2 regions of the Stenotrophomonas sp. X genome follow, and region 2 is predicted to be linked to the other one. Evidence: predicted binding sites of a transcription regulator. Region 2 holds the regulator's gene; the other holds the start of a gene.
The links. Region 2 encodes FliA, which starts transcription of late flagellar genes. Its sites were predicted from a motif close to TAAAGTTTNNCNNNCNNNGGCCGATAA; they were not measured.
Positions count from the first base shown of each region.

Region 1: the regulator FliA is predicted to act here: its motif matches at 5,176-5,202, upstream of ACZ75I_RS11795 (methyl-accepting chemotaxis protein).

Region 1 is NZ_CM146756.1:2,542,683-2,549,997, forward strand. It holds tRNA gene ACZ75I_RS11750 (tRNA-Ala) at 1-14, shown strand, start outside; tRNA gene ACZ75I_RS11755 (tRNA-Glu) at 64-139, shown strand; tRNA gene ACZ75I_RS11760 (tRNA-Ala) at 184-259, shown strand; tRNA gene ACZ75I_RS11765 (tRNA-Glu) at 307-382, shown strand; gene ACZ75I_RS11770 (GNAT family N-acetyltransferase) at 478-894, opposite strand; gene ACZ75I_RS11775 (SOS response-associated peptidase family protein) at 971-1,927, shown strand; gene ACZ75I_RS11780 (response regulator) at 2,052-2,432, opposite strand; tRNA gene ACZ75I_RS11785 (tRNA-Leu) at 2,565-2,650, shown strand; partial or broken gene ACZ75I_RS11790 (hypothetical protein) at 2,920-3,207, shown strand; gene ACZ75I_RS11795 (methyl-accepting chemotaxis protein) at 3,118-4,944, opposite strand; gene ACZ75I_RS11800 (DUF5694 domain-containing protein) at 5,479-6,567, shown strand; gene ACZ75I_RS11805 (putative quinol monooxygenase) at 6,629-6,919, shown strand; gene ACZ75I_RS11810 (hypothetical protein) at 6,861-7,163, opposite strand; gene ACZ75I_RS11815 (PAS domain S-box protein) at 7,226-7,315, opposite strand, start outside.
Region 2 is NZ_CM146756.1:2,003,619-2,010,933, reverse strand. It holds gene flhA (flagellar biosynthesis protein FlhA) at 1-881, shown strand, start outside; gene flhF (flagellar biosynthesis protein FlhF) at 1,027-2,655, shown strand; gene ACZ75I_RS09205 (MinD/ParA family ATP-binding protein) at 2,642-3,529, shown strand; gene ACZ75I_RS09200 (RNA polymerase sigma factor FliA) at 3,526-4,269, shown strand; gene cheY (chemotaxis response regulator CheY) at 4,327-4,719, shown strand; gene ACZ75I_RS09190 (protein phosphatase CheZ) at 4,719-5,324, shown strand; gene ACZ75I_RS09185 (chemotaxis protein CheA) at 5,327-7,186, shown strand; gene ACZ75I_RS09180 (flagellar motor protein) at 7,277-7,315, shown strand, end outside.

The DNA.
Region 1 (7,315 bases), 540 kb from region 2:
GCTTGGCTCCACCACTTTCGACATTAGGCCGTCGAAAGTTCTACAACTTGAAGTTTTTCGTGCGTCCCCATCGTCTAGAGGCCTAGGACATCACCCTTTCACGGTGGCGACCGGGGTTCGAATCCCCGTGGGGACGCCAGTTTCAAAACGGACTCTGCTCCCGGCAGATATCCGGAGTTTCATGGGGCCATAGCTCAGCTGGGAGAGCGCCTGCATGGCATGCAGGAGGTCAGCGGTTCGATCCCGCTTGGCTCCACCACTTCGACATTAGGCCGTCGAAGGATCTACAACTTGAAGTTTTCGTGCGTCCCCATCGTCTAGAGGCCTAGGACATCACCCTTTCACGGTGGCGACCGGGGTTCGAATCCCCGTGGGGACGCCAATTCTTGAAAACCCCGGCTTCGGCCGGGGTTTTTCTTTGCCCGCGATCTGCGATCAAACCGCCCTGCCCGTGGATGGCTTCACCCCGCCCACGGCTCAGAACCGCCGATACATCCCGATCGATGCCGGAGCAGTCGGTGCGAAACCAAACTGCGCATACAACCGATGCGCCTCGCCATCGGCCAGCAGGCTGACGTACGCCGACGGCGGCAGGTTGGCCTGCATCCAGCCGTCCAGCCGCCGCATCACCTCCTTGCCCAGGCCCTGCCCCTGCAATCGCGGCAGCACCGCGATATCACAGACCTGCAGGTGGCAGCCGCCATCGCCGACGATACGGCCCATCGCCACCAGCTCAGCGCCCTGGTAGGCACATACGCCGAACAGCGTATTGGGCAGCGCGCGGGCGGCTGCTTCGCGGGACTTGGCGCTGAGGCCTGCGAGCACGCGCAACTGGCAGTAGTCCTCGACCGTGGGTACGGCTTCGCGGAACTGGCAGGTGATGGAATCATTCATGCGGCATCTCCGGATGGGTCGGGCTATCCTGCCGCATCCACGTCGCAGCCGCTGCGACCCAGGCTCACAGAGTCCCATGTGCTATTCCGCCCTGATCCGCGCTGACTACGCCAAACTGGTACGCGAATTCGGCGCCATCCTGTCGCTGGAGGACTTCGCCGAACTGTACGCACACGATCCGGGCAAAAAACGGCCGAAGACCCCGAAGGCGATGGATGACGGATTCGCCGGTGCGCGTACCGAACAGGGGCGGGACATCGTGGCGAAGATCCAGCAATGGCATGCGCAGGAGCAACAGGCCCTGGAGGCCGAACTGGCCCGGCAACGCGAACGACGCGATATTGCCCATGCCACGCTGGCCACCCGGCCCACGCAGAAAGCGCGCAACGACCTGCGCGTGGCCGGCAACCGCATCGAGCGCGCACAGGCCCGACTGGAAGACCTGCATCGGGTGCAGCTGCTGCCGCGCGACAACCGCATTTTCCCCGGCACCTACGCACCGGTGATGGTCAGCGAGAACGGCCAGCGCGTGATCAAGCCGATGCGCTACCAGTGCCGGCTGCCGGACAAGCCAGCGCGCAACGACGTGCTTTACCCCGGCACCTACAATGCGCGGCGCGACAGCCTGGAAGGTTACTGGCGGGGTGCGTTCGGACTGCGCCACGGCGTAGTGGTGGTGCAGGCGTTCTACGAGCACGTGCCCCGCCACGCCATCGCCGGCCGCACCCTCGGTGCCGACGAAAAGGAACAGGACGTGGTACTCGAATTCCGTCCCGATCCCCCCCGCGACCTGCTGCTGGCCTGCCTCTGGGCGGAATGGGAAGGACCGGAAGGCCGCCTGCTGTCGTTTGCCACGATCACCGACGCACCTCCCAGCGACGTCGCCGCTGCCGGGCATGACCGCGGGGTAGTGCCGATCCGCAAGGAACACCTCGACGCCTGGCTCAACCCCGAACCGGATGACCTGGCGCGCCAGTACCGCATCCTCGATGACCGCGAGGAGATCCGTTACGTGTACGAGGAAGCGGGCTGAGCGCCGGACGCAATTGAAGAACCCCGCCTGGGCGGGGTTCCTGGATCAGGGGTTGCCGCCGAACATCGCAGACGCGAGCATTCAGCCGTCGGCAGTATCCCCCTGCCGGTCCGTGGCGGACGGCTCAGGCCTTGACGCTGGAGCGGCCCACCGCACGCGCCAGCGCGCGTGACAGATCAGCCGACAGGTAGGGCTTGACCAGCAGCAGGCCGGCCAACATCGGCGCCGGCAGCTGCTCGGCCAGCATCCCGGTGGCCAGCACGAACGGAATGCCACGCGCCGAAAGCGCTGCAGCCACCGGCTCACTGGTCTCGTTGCGGGCCAGGCGGTAATCCAGCAGGGCCACGTCAGGAGTGCTTTGCTCCAGCAGCCGCAGGGCCTCGGACACACTCGCTGCGAGGCCAACCACGACCGCACCGGCATGCACCAGCTGCATCTGCAGCAGGGCCGCGCTCATTTCGTCGTTCTCGACCACCAGCACCCTCAGGTCCTGCAACACTGTCATCGGCTACCGCTCCTGGAGGCAATTGCACGCTGGGAGTATAGCTATCAAGGGGCCAATGCCGACAGGAACCGCCCTCATAGGCCCTCCCACTATGCATCGCCTGCCGACCTCGGTTACACTCGTACGCTGCCTGCCGGTGTGGCGGAATGGTATACGCAGCTGACTCAAAATCAGCCGGGGGTGACCCCATGAAGGTTCGAGTCCTTTCACCGGCACCACAGCATCAAAGGCCAGGTCCATGATCTGGCCTTTTGCTTTTCCCGGGCCAGAGCGCCGACACTGGCGAAGATGCCCCAGCATGCCCCGCCCGCGCGATTGCCCCTCCTGCGGGCGTCCGACGCCGTCGCCCGGTCCCACTACTTCTCGCTGCCGGGCGTGATCGAGCACACCAGCTGGGGCCACGTTTCCGAACGGGCGATGGCGCTGCAGATCGCCCGCCATCTGCCTGACGCATCCGATCAGCGCCGGGCGCTGGGACGCCAACAACCTGCAGGCGGTCGCCGCGATCCTCGACGGCTGCCCGCAACGCGGTGATGACCTGCTGGCCCGCGACGGCGGCGAGGAATTCATCGCCGCCCTGCCCGCCGCTGAGGCCCATGTGACCATCAGCATCGGCGTAGCCTGGCAGGCCGCGCATAAGCAGCCCGACCCACAAGGCCGGGGAACAGCACTCCGACCGCCGGGCCTAGACCGCGCGCAGCACCGCCGCGCCATGCAGGTGCCCCGCCCCACCCTGCACGCGGAAGCTGGCCACGGTCTGCAGAAGCTGCGCTGACTGCTCCTCCATGCTGCGCGCTGCGGCCGAGGCTTCCTCGACCAGCGCAGCGTTCTGCTGGGTGCCCTGGTCGATCAGATCGACAGCGTGGTTCATCTGCTGGATGTCGTCGCTCTGCTGCTGTGCGGCCGTGCTGATCTCGGACATCAGGTCACTGACCCGGCGCACGTTGAGCACGATCTCGTCCATGGTGCGGCCGGCGCTCTCGACCTGCGCGGTGCCGGCGCCGACATTGGCCACCGACGCATCGATCAGCTGCTTGATCTCCTTGGCGGCACTGGCCGAGCGCTGCGACAGTTCGCGGATCTCGGTGGCGACCACGGCGAAGCCACGCCCGTGTTCGCCCGCACGCGCCGCCTCCACCGCCGCGTTCAGCGCAAGGATGTTGGTCTGGAAAGCGATGCCGTCGATCACGCCGATGATGTCGACGATACGCCGCGAGGATGCGTTGATCACCGCCATGGTCTCGACCACTTCGTGCACCACGTTGCCGCCACGCGCAGCGACATCGGCGGCGCCACCGGCCAGCTGACTGGCCTGCCGTGCGTTGCTCGCAGTGCGCTGCACGGTCTCGGCCAGGCCCTTCATCGACACGGCGGTCTCCTCCAGCGACGCTGCCTGCTGCTCGGTGCGCTGCGACAGATCGCTGTTGCCCTGCGCGATCTCGGTGGCACCGACGGCGATGGTGTCGGCGGCGAACTTGATCTGGCCGATGATCGCAGCCATCGCCTCGACCAGCGAATTCACGCCTTCGCACAGCTCGGCGATCGGCCCGTGCTTGTCGGCGGTGGCCACGCGCCGGGTCAGGTCGCCCTCCTTGGCGGCCGCCACCACTTCACGGGTCTGCGCCACGGCGCGCTGCATGGCCTGGTTCTCATGCACCTGCGCGGTGATGTCGGTGGCGTACTTGACGACCTTGAACGGCTTTCCATTGAGATCCAGGATCGGGTTGTAGGACGCCTGGATCCAGACCTCGCGCCCGCCCTTGCCGAGGCGCCGGTACTGGCCGGCATCGTATTCGCCACGGCCCAGCTTCTCCCAGAACTGCCGATACTCGGCACTGCCACGATACTCGGGCTCGACGAACAGCGAGTGGTGCTGGCCACGCACGTCGTCCAGGCTGTAGCCGGTGGCGGCCAGGAAGTTGTCGTTGGCCGAAAGGATGCGGCCGTCCATGCCGAACTCGATCACCGCCTGCGACTTGTCGATCGCCGCCAGCTGCCCGGCCGAGTCGGCCGCCTGCAGCTTCTGCGCGGTGATGTCGGTGGCGAACTTGACCACCTTGTAAGGCCGCCCCTGCCGGTCCAGCACCGGGTTGTACGAGGCCTGGATCCAGATCTCGCGCTGGCCCTTGCCGAAGCGCCGGTACTGGCCAGCGTCATATTCGCCACGCCCCAGCCGCGTCCAGAAGTCGCGGTACTCGGCGCTGCGCGCCTGCTCGGGATCGACGAACAGGGAATGATGCTTTCCCTGGATCTCCTCCAGCCGGTAGCCCATCGCCTGCAGGAAGTTGTCATTGGCCTGCAGGATGGTGCCATCGAGGGCGAACTCGATGACCGCCTGGACCCGGTGCAGCGCCGCGACCTGGGCTTCCAGCTCGGCACGGCCGTCGGACACGGCCTCGGCGCCGGTGCGGTGCTGGGGAGCCAGCGCGCCCAGCAGGGCACGCCACGGCGACCAACGCGTATACAGCTCGGCCGGCGCCTGCGCGCCCGCCGTGAAGCCTGGAATGAGCATTGTCTGATCCTCGGTGTCCGGTAAGCGGTTGCGACCCGACGGGCGGGATGCCCGGCGGCAACTTCAGGTGCCAGGGACTACAGGTGCCAACCGGCACCTCTCGAGCGACTGCCACGAACGTCTGCTGCGGGTGCGATCGGCATCTGGGAGCGGCGGAACACACAGCGCGGGCCGCCCATCGGGGACGGCCTGGGGTCCTGCGGCGGGTGACTGGAGCGGGATCCAGAGGGAGTATCGGCGAGGCGATCAGTGGCTTTAGCCGGATTACGCGACGTCCGTCGCAACTTCAGATGCGGCTGCAGGGACGCGGTAGACAATCGCGATGTACTTCACATTCTGCTCACGCTCGGTGGGGACACCGGGTGTCGTCACGGAACATGTCGCGCGTTGCCGCCGTCACTGGGCATAGCCTTGCCCGGCACGCCGATGCAGTTCAAGTCCCAAAAGGTTTGCATGACCAACGGGCGATTCCATGGCAGGTGAAAATGGCCAGCATGCAGCGAACCGCAGGACGCGCACTGACACGGAGATCGCATGTTCCCACGCTTGGCCAGCTTCCTGATCCTGGGCCTGTGCAGTACCGGCGCCCTCGCTGCAGATGCCACCTATCGGCCCGCCTTTCAGCCGGACCAGCTGAAGGGGCCGCCTGTCGGGCGACCGAACGAGGTGCTGGTACTGGGCACCGCCCACCTGTCCGGCCTGCCCAAGTCGTTCCAGCCCGCCTTGCTTGAACCGTTGCTGCAGCGACTGGTTGCCTGGAAGCCCGAGCTGATCGCCACCGAAGACCTGTCCGGCCTCCAGTGCGATTCCATGCGTCGCTACCCGGCACGCTATGCGGAGAGCGTGGCCACCTACTGCTTCGACACCACCGCTGCGCAGGCTGCCACCGGCCTGGACGTGCCCGCAGCGAACGCCCAGGCCGAGCGCCTGCTTGCGACCTGGCCGGACGAGCCGACGCCCGCCCAGCGTCGTCGGCTTGCAGCATTGTTCCTGGCAGCGGGCGAACGCGGCTCGGCGCAGGTGCAATGGCTGCGCCTGCCTGCGTCCGAGCGCAAAGCCGGCGATGGGCTGACGCCGGCCCTGGTCGAGATCCTCGGCAAAGGCCTGGTCCGCCGCAATGAAACCAGCCTGATCGCCGCCGTAGTTGCCGCCCGCCTCAGGCATGAACGGCTGTGGGCCGTGGACGACCACACGGCCGATTCTCCCACACCGGCCGAGGATGAGGCGGCGGCCAGTGCAGCCATCACCGGTGCCTGGAACAATACGCACTTGCGGGCGCGACGGGAGGCCGATGAACGCCTCGTGGCCAATCTGGACAAGCCCGGCGGCGTCATGGCGCTGTATCGGGATTACAACAGCCCCGCGGCAGCGATGGCAGCGTACCAGAGCGACTTCGGCGCGACGCTCGTCGAGCCGTCCTCCAAGGCGTTCGGCCGGATGTATGTCGGTTACTGGGAAACCCGCAACCTGCGCATGGTCGCCAACGTCCGCGACGTGCTGGGCCTGCACCCTGGCAGCCGAATGCTGGCCATCGTCGGTGCCTCGCACAAGGGCTACTACGAGGCCTACCTCAATCAGATGCACGACGTGCAGCTGGTCAGTACGGACGCAGTATTGCGTTGACCAGGATAGGTGCCGGCCATGCGCTGGCACTATCCTGCAAGGCCCGTCTGCAGGTGCCGACATGCTGAAAGTGATCGCCGAGGATTTCATCCATCCCGATGCGGTGGACACCGTGCTTCCCCTGTACCGCGAGCTGGTCGCATGCACGCGGCGAGAACCGCTCTGCCTCGGCTATGAACTGTTCGTCGACCAGAAGGACCCCGGGCATTTCGTCTTCATCGAGCAATGGCCGGACCGCGACGCTCTGGATATCCATTGCGCCAGCGAGCACTTCCAGCGTCTGGTGCCTCAGATCAACGCGTTCCAGCGCGCACCGTGCCGGGTCCTGCTGATGGACGCGGCACGGGTGTAGTGCCGGAAGCGAGACGCCCGCCGTCGCCGCGGCCATGCCGCCACAGCAACACGCAGGCCGCAACCGTGCAGGCCAGGCTCAGGACCAGCAGCGCGACCGCGCCTTGCTGCAGCACGGGCAACAACGCCTGCGCGTGCGGGTCGCCGCGCAGCTGTTCGGCGCGCAGGCAGGTGGCCAGCGCCAGGCACCAGCCGATCAGGGCCGGAATGAACATACGTACCGCAACCGGGTTCCAGGCATTCATGGGTTCACCTGCTTGAGTGGAGATGCGCGCAGTATTCGCGCGCGTCCTCTCACAGGCTGAGATCAGTCCTGGGCGGCATCGGCATCGTCGCCTGGAAGCTCCGACAGCTCGCCCTGCACCTGCACGTTGTTGCGCCCCAGCGCCTTGGCCCG
Region 2 (7,315 bases):
GCTTCCTGATTCCCTCGGTGCACATCCGCGACAACCTGGAACTGCCGGCCAACGGCTACCGCGTGCTGGTGCATGGCGTGCCGGTGGCCACCGCCGAGATCCACCCCGACCGCGAGCTGGCCCTGGATCCGGGCAGCGCGCTCGGCGCACTGGAGGGCATTGCCGGCAAGGATCCCGCGTTCGGCCTGGATGCCACCTGGATCCAGCCGCACCAGCGCGCCCAGGCCGAAACGCTGGGCTACACGGTGGTCGACCCGGCCACCGTGGTCGCCACCCATCTGTCGCACCTGATCCGCGAACACGCACCCGAGCTGCTCGGCCATGAGGAAGTGCAGCACCTGCTGGCCAACCTGGCCAAGAGCGCGCCCAAGCTCGTCGAAGATCTGACGCCGAAGGCGCTGCCGCTGTCGGCGGTGGTGCGCGTGCTGCAGAACCTGCTGGTCGAGCGCATTCCGATCCGCCAGCTGCGCAAGATCGCCGAGGCACTGGTCGAACATGCGCCCAGCAGCCAGGACCCGGCCGTGCTGACCGCCGCGGTGCGCACCGCACTGGGCCGCTTCATCGTGCAGGAGATCGCCGGAATGTCGGCGGAGCTGCCGGTGTTCACCCTCAACCCGCAATTGGAACGTGTCTTGCAGGAGTCCACGCAGGGCAACGGCGCCGCGCTGGAACCCGGACTCGCTGAGCGACTGCACCAGAGCCTGGCCGAATGTGTCAGCAAGCAGGAAGCCCGCAACGAGCCCGCGGTCGTGCTGGTACCTGGCCCGGTGCGCGCCGCGCTGGCCCGCCTGGTCCGCCACAGCGTTCCGTCGCTGTCGGTCCTGGCCTACAGCGAGGTGCCGGAGGACAAGCGCCTGAAGCTGGTCGGAACGATCAGCTGACGCCGCCCGCCGATGCGCCAGAAAACAGACACCACTTTCGAACCAACGCAACAGACAGACACCAAGGGGAACCCGCACCGTGCAGACCACCGACCACCCGAGTTCCCCGACCACCACCCCGCCGTCTTCGCCTCGTGACCACAGCATGAAAATCAAACGATTCGTCGCCGCCGACATGCGCTCGGCCATGAACCTGGTGCGCAAGGAGCATGGTCCTGACGCCGTGATCCTGTCCAACCGCCGGATCGAGGAAGGCATCGAGATCGTTGCCGCCGCCAACTATGATGAAAGCGCCGTGCAGCGTGCGCTGGAAGCCTCGCGCCGTGACGTTGCACCGCCGCCGGCACCCAAGCCGCGCACCGCCGCCGACGCGGTGATCGCCGCCGTCACCCGCCGCCGCAGCAGCACCCCGGCACCGGAACCGGTTGCCGCCACCACCTCGGCGGTGGCCGCCCTCGCCCGTGCAGCAGTGGGCGCTACCGGCCGCACCCTCGACAGCGCCGACGAGATCGTGCCGACCCGCGGCAGCACCGGCTTTGCCGCCACGCTGGCACGCGCCGCCGTCAATGAACCGGCACTGCCGGACCAGATCTTCGCCCCGTTCGCCGAGGCCATCGTTGCTCCGGCGCCGGCACCGGCCGTCGTCGCGCCGGCCAACCGCGCCCGTTTCCAGATCGATCCGCCGCACCAGGCACATCACGAAAGCGTGGCGCCGGCGGTGCAGCCGCCGCCGCTGCCGACCGCAGCCCTGTCTGAAACGCAGCCGGAGGTCGCCGTCAGCGAACCGGCGTTGGCCGATGCCACCGTCGAAGCCGCGCCGACGCCGACGCTCGCCCCAGCCCCGGTCCTGACCGTGGTCGCCCAGGACGACGCCGAGATCCGCCAGCTGCGCCAGGAAGTGGCCGGCATGCGCCAGGTGATCGAGCGCGAAATGAACCGCTTCACCGACGAGCGCCTGCGCGGCTGCCCGGTGCGCGCCACCGCGCTGGACCTGATGGACGAGTACGGCTTCGATGCTGGCCTGGCCCGCGACGTCGCCATGCAGATTCCGCTGGAGACCGAGGCGCACCGAGGCCGCGGCCTGATGCTGGGGCTGATCTCGCGCAAGCTGCCGATTGCCCCGGTCGACCCGCTGGAGGAAGGCGGCGTGATCGCGCTGGTGGGCCCGACCGGCGCCGGCAAGACCACCACCATCGCCAAGCTGGCCTCGCGGTTCGCCGAGAAGCACGCGCCGCGTGACGTGGCTCTGGTCACCACCGACACCACCCGCATCGGCGCCCGCGAGCAGCTGTATGGCTACGGCCGGCAGCTCGGCATCGCCGTGCACGAGGCCAACAGCGGCACCGACCTGGACCAGCTGCTGGAACGCCTGAAGGACTACAAGCTGGTACTGATCGACACCGCCGGACTGGGCCCGCGCGACCGCGCGCTGGCCGCCCAGCTGCAGTGGCTGCGCGCCGCGCGCCAGGTGCGCACCCTGCTGGTGCTGCCGGCCAACACCAGCTTCGGCGACATGGACGAGGTGGTCCGCCGCTTCGGTGCCGCCAACCTGCAGGGCCTGGTGCTGAGCAAGCTGGACGAAACCGGCCGCTTCGGCAACGCCCTGTCGGTGGCCGTGGACCACGCCCTGCCGATCACCTGGGTGACCGACGGCCAGGACGTTCCGGACGACCTGCACCGGGCCAGTGCGGCCAATCTCGTACTTCGCCTTGAAGATTTGCGCCGAGCGGCCGATATGCCCTGCAACCCGGAGTTGAACCATGCCGTCGCGTGAGTACGCCAAGCTGACCAAGACCTTCCCGCTGTCGGCCACCCGCAGCGAGCCGCTCGGCCCTGTGCGCACCATCGCCGTGACCGGCGGCAAGGGCGGCGTGGGCAAGACCAACGTGTCGGCCAACCTGGCCGTGGCGCTGGCCGGCATGGGCAAGCGCACGCTGCTGCTGGACGCCGACCTCGGCCTGGCCAACATCGACGTGATCCTGGGCTTGAACCCCACCTATACGCTGGCCGACCTGGTTGCCGGCCGCTGCTCGCTGGACGACGTCATCGTCGAAGGCCCGAACGGCGTGCTGGTGGTCCCGGCCGCGTCCGGCCGCCGGCACATGGCCGAGCTGGCCCCGGCCGAGCACGTCGGCCTGGTCAACGTGTTCTCCGAGCTGGAACGCGAGCTGGACATCATGGTGGTGGACACCGCCGCAGGCATCACCGACGGCGTGCTGACCTTCTGCCAGGCCGCGCAGGACACCGTGGTGGTGGTCTGTGACGAGCCGGCGTCGATCACCGACGCCTACGCGCTGATCAAGGTGCTCTCGCGCGAACGTGGCGTGGACCGCGTCCAGGTGGTGGCCAACATGGTGCGCGATCCCAACGAGGGCCGCGTACTGTACGAGAAGCTGACCCGCGTCTGCGAGAAGTTCCTCGCCGATGTCTCGCTGAACTACCTGGGCTGCGTGCCGCAGGATGACTGGCTGCGCCTGTCGGTGCAGCGCCAGCAGCCGGTGGTGAAGGCCTACCCGTCCAGCCCGTCCGCACTGGCGATCACCGAGATCGCGCGCCGCACGGCCCGCTGGCAGGCGCCGACCGAACCACGCGGCGGCGTCGAGTTCTTCCTCGAACGCATCCTCAAGCAGCGCGGGGTGGCGGCATGAAAGGCGCGGCCCAGTACAGGGAAGTCCAGCGCTCGGCGGCCAACGACGTCATCGCCCAGCACTCGGACCTGGTGCGGCGCATCGCCCACCATCTGGCCGCGCGCCTGCCGGCCAGCGTCGAAGTCGACGACCTGATCCAGGCGGGCATGATGGGCCTGATCGAGGCGTCGCGCAGCTACGACGCCGACCAGGGCGCCTCGTTCGAGACCTATGCCTCGATCCGTATCCGTGGCTCGATGATCGACGAGATCCGCCGTGGCGACTGGGTGCCGCGCTCGGTGCACCGCCGTGCACGCGATGCTGCGGCCACCATCCGCCGCCTGGAACAGAGCAGCGGCCGAGCCGCCAGCGCCACCGAAGTGGCCGCCGCGATGGAGATGCCACTGCCCGAGTACCTGCGCCTGATGGAAGACGCCGCGCGTGGCCAGGTGCTGAGCCTGGAGTCGCGCATCGAGGACCAGGGCGAGCTGGACACGGTCGCCCAGGGTAGCCCGACCCCGCAGCAGGTACTGGAGCGCAGCGAGTTCGGCCGCGAGCTGGGCAAGGCCATCGGCCATCTGCCCGAGCGCGAACAGCTGGTGCTCTCGCTCTACTACGAGCAGGAACTCAACCTGAAGGAGATCGGCGCGGTGCTCGGCGTGAGCGAGTCGCGGGTCTGCCAGATCCACGGCCAGGCCGTGCTGCGCCTGCGCGGCCGGCTGAAGGTATTCGAGGCCGTCGACGCCGGCCTCGAAGAATGAACATCCCCGAGGCAGCTGCCCCCGGCCGCCCGGAATGAACAACAAAGGAACTCTGCTTTGAACAAGAACATGCGCATCCTGATCGTCGACGACTTCTCGACCATGCGTCGCATCGTCAAGAACCTGCTGGGCGATCTGGGCTTCACCAACACCGCCGAAGCCGAGGACGGGCATGCCGCGCTGTCGCTGCTGCAGAGCCAGCCGTTCGATTTCGTGGTCACCGACTGGAACATGCCGGTCATGACCGGCATCGAGCTGCTCAAGGCGATCCGTGCCGATGCCAAGCTGAAGACCCTGCCGGTGCTGATGGTCACCGCCGAAGCCAAGCGCGAGCAGATCATCGAAGCGGCCCAGAACGGCGTGAACGGCTACATCATCAAGCCGTTCACCGCGCAGACGCTGGAAGAGAAGCTCGGCAAGATCTTCGAACGCCTGGCGGCCAGCGCCTGATGGACACCACGGTCGACAAGAATGCCCTCGCCCTGCGCCTGCAGGAAGCACTGGACGCACTGGAGTCCGGTGACGAAACCGCCTGGCGGCAACGCATCGACGGGCTGGTCGCGCTGCGCACGCAGCCGATGATGAGCGGCCTCTCGCGGCTGGCCCGCGAGCTCGGGCAGGCCCTGGGTGAACTGCCGACCGTACCCAGCGAGGCCGGCGAACTGGACGATGCCTGCGCACGCCTGGACCACGTGGTGGCGATGACCGAACAGGCGACGCACCGCACCCTGGACCTGGCCGAGGAATGCCGCAGCCTGACCGAACAGCTGCGCGCCGAAGGCCTGCAGCCGGGCCAGGATGCGCAGCTCGAGCGCATCCGCCACAACCTCACCGAGATCGCCCTGACCCAGAGCTACCAGGACCTGACCGGGCAGATCATCCGTCGCGTGGTCGGCATCGTCCGCCGCGTGCACGAGGGCTTCGGCGCGCTCGGCCTGCCGCCGGAACAGCATCGCACCGATCCGGAACTGGCCGGGCCGGCACTGAAGGGACTGGACCGCCACGCGGTCTCGCAGAACGACGCCGACGACCTGCTGTCGGACCTGGGGCTGTAAGCATGAGCGCGGTATCCGACGACATCACTGCCGATTTCATCATCGAGGCGCAGGAAATCCTGGATCGCCTGGGCGAACAGCTGGTGTCGCTGGAGCAGGCACCACAGGACACCGAGCAGCTCAACGCGGTGTTCCGGGGCTACCACACGCTCAAGGGCGGCGCCGGCTTCCTCGGCGTCACCGCCATGGTCGAGTTGTGCCACGCCGCCGAAGAAGCGCTGGGCATCGCGCGCGCGGGCCAGGCCGTGCTGCAGGCCCATCACTTCGATGCCGCCCAGCAATCGCTGGACTACCTGCAAGCGATGCTGGATGCAGTTTCCTCCGGCACCGAGCCGGGCTATGCGCCGCCGGAGCTGATCGCCCAGTTCGACATGCACGGAGGCGCCACCGCGCCGGCCGCCCCGACCGCCGTAGCGGCGGCCGGTAGCGGCGACCTGATCACCGACGACGAATTCGAGGCCCTGCTCGACCAGCTGCACGGTGGTAACGCGCCGACTGCGGTCGCGCCGGCAAAGAAGGCTGACGACGGCCTGATCAGCGAAGACGAGTTCGAAGCCCTGCTCGACCAGCTGCACGGTGGCGCCGCACCCGGCGCCAAGCCCATCGCTGCGGTAGCGCCCGCACCGATCGCGGCACCACGCCCACTGGCCGCACCGGCCGCACCGGCAACTGCAGCGGCGACCAAGCCGGCCGCCAAGCCGCTGGCCGAAGCCGAACATACCGTGCGCGTGGACACCAAGCGCCTGGACGCGATTGTCAATCTGATCGGCGAACTGGTGCTGTCACGCAACCGGCTCAAGACCCTGCGTGCGCGCCTGCGCGACGAGGAACTGGACCGCGCCGTGTCGACCCTGGACATCGCCACCGCGCGCCTGCAGTCGGCGGTGATGCGTACCCGCATGCAGCCGGTGGGCAAGGTCTTCTCGCGCTTCCCCAAGGTCGCCCGAGACGTTGCCCGCTCGCTGAAGAAGGAAGTGGACCTGGAGCTGATCGGCGCCGAGACCGAGCTCGACCGCAACCTGGTCGAAGCGCTGGCCGACCCGCTGGTGCACCTGGTCCGCAACGCCATCGACCATGGCGTGGAAATGCCCGATCTGCGCGAAGCACAGGGCAAGCCGCGGATGGGCCATGTACGCCTGTCGGCCCAGCAGGAAGGCGACTACGTCAGCATTGAAGTGCAGGACGACGGTGCCGGCATCGATCCGGAGAAGCTGCGCGCGAAGGCGCGTGAGAAGGGCCTGATCGATCCGGAAGCTGCCGCCCGCCTGAGCAGCGAGGAGTGCCTGCACCTGGTGTTCCTGCCTGGCTTCTCGACCAAGCAGCAGGTCACGGATATCTCCGGCCGTGGCGTTGGCATGGATGTGGTGCAGTCGCGCATCCGCGAACTGAGTGGCCAGATCCAGATCCAGTCCGAGCTGGGCCGTGGCAGCCGCTTCCTGATCCGCGTGCCGCTCACCCTGGCGATCCTGCCGACCCTGCTGGTGCAGGCCGGCGAGGACGTCTATGCACTGCCGCTGGCGCGCGTGATGGAAGTGCTGCACGCGCCGCGCACCTCGCTGGGCTGGTTCGATGGCCGCGCCGTGCTCGACCGTCGTTCGCATACGCTGCCGCTGGTCGATCTGCGCCAGTGGCTGGATGTGACGCCCGCCACGTCGACCCTGCTGACCATCGTCGTGCTGCAGGCCGGTGAAGCGCGCTTCGGCCTGGTCGTGGACCAGGTCCGCGGGCGCGAGGAAGTGGTCATCAAGCCATTGCCGAAGGCCCTGCGCGGCCTGCGCGGTTACGCCGGTGCAACCCTGATCGGCGATGGTCGCATGGCGCTGATCCTGGATGTGGACGGCCTGCGCAGCCCGCACGACTGACCCACTTGCTGAACCCGTAAAACCGTGAAGTCGCACCAGTAGCCCGTACCGGTGTCTCAAGTCCCATTCATACAAGCCGATACCGGATCCATGGATAGACTCAGCCTCATTGGACTCTTTCTCGCCCTG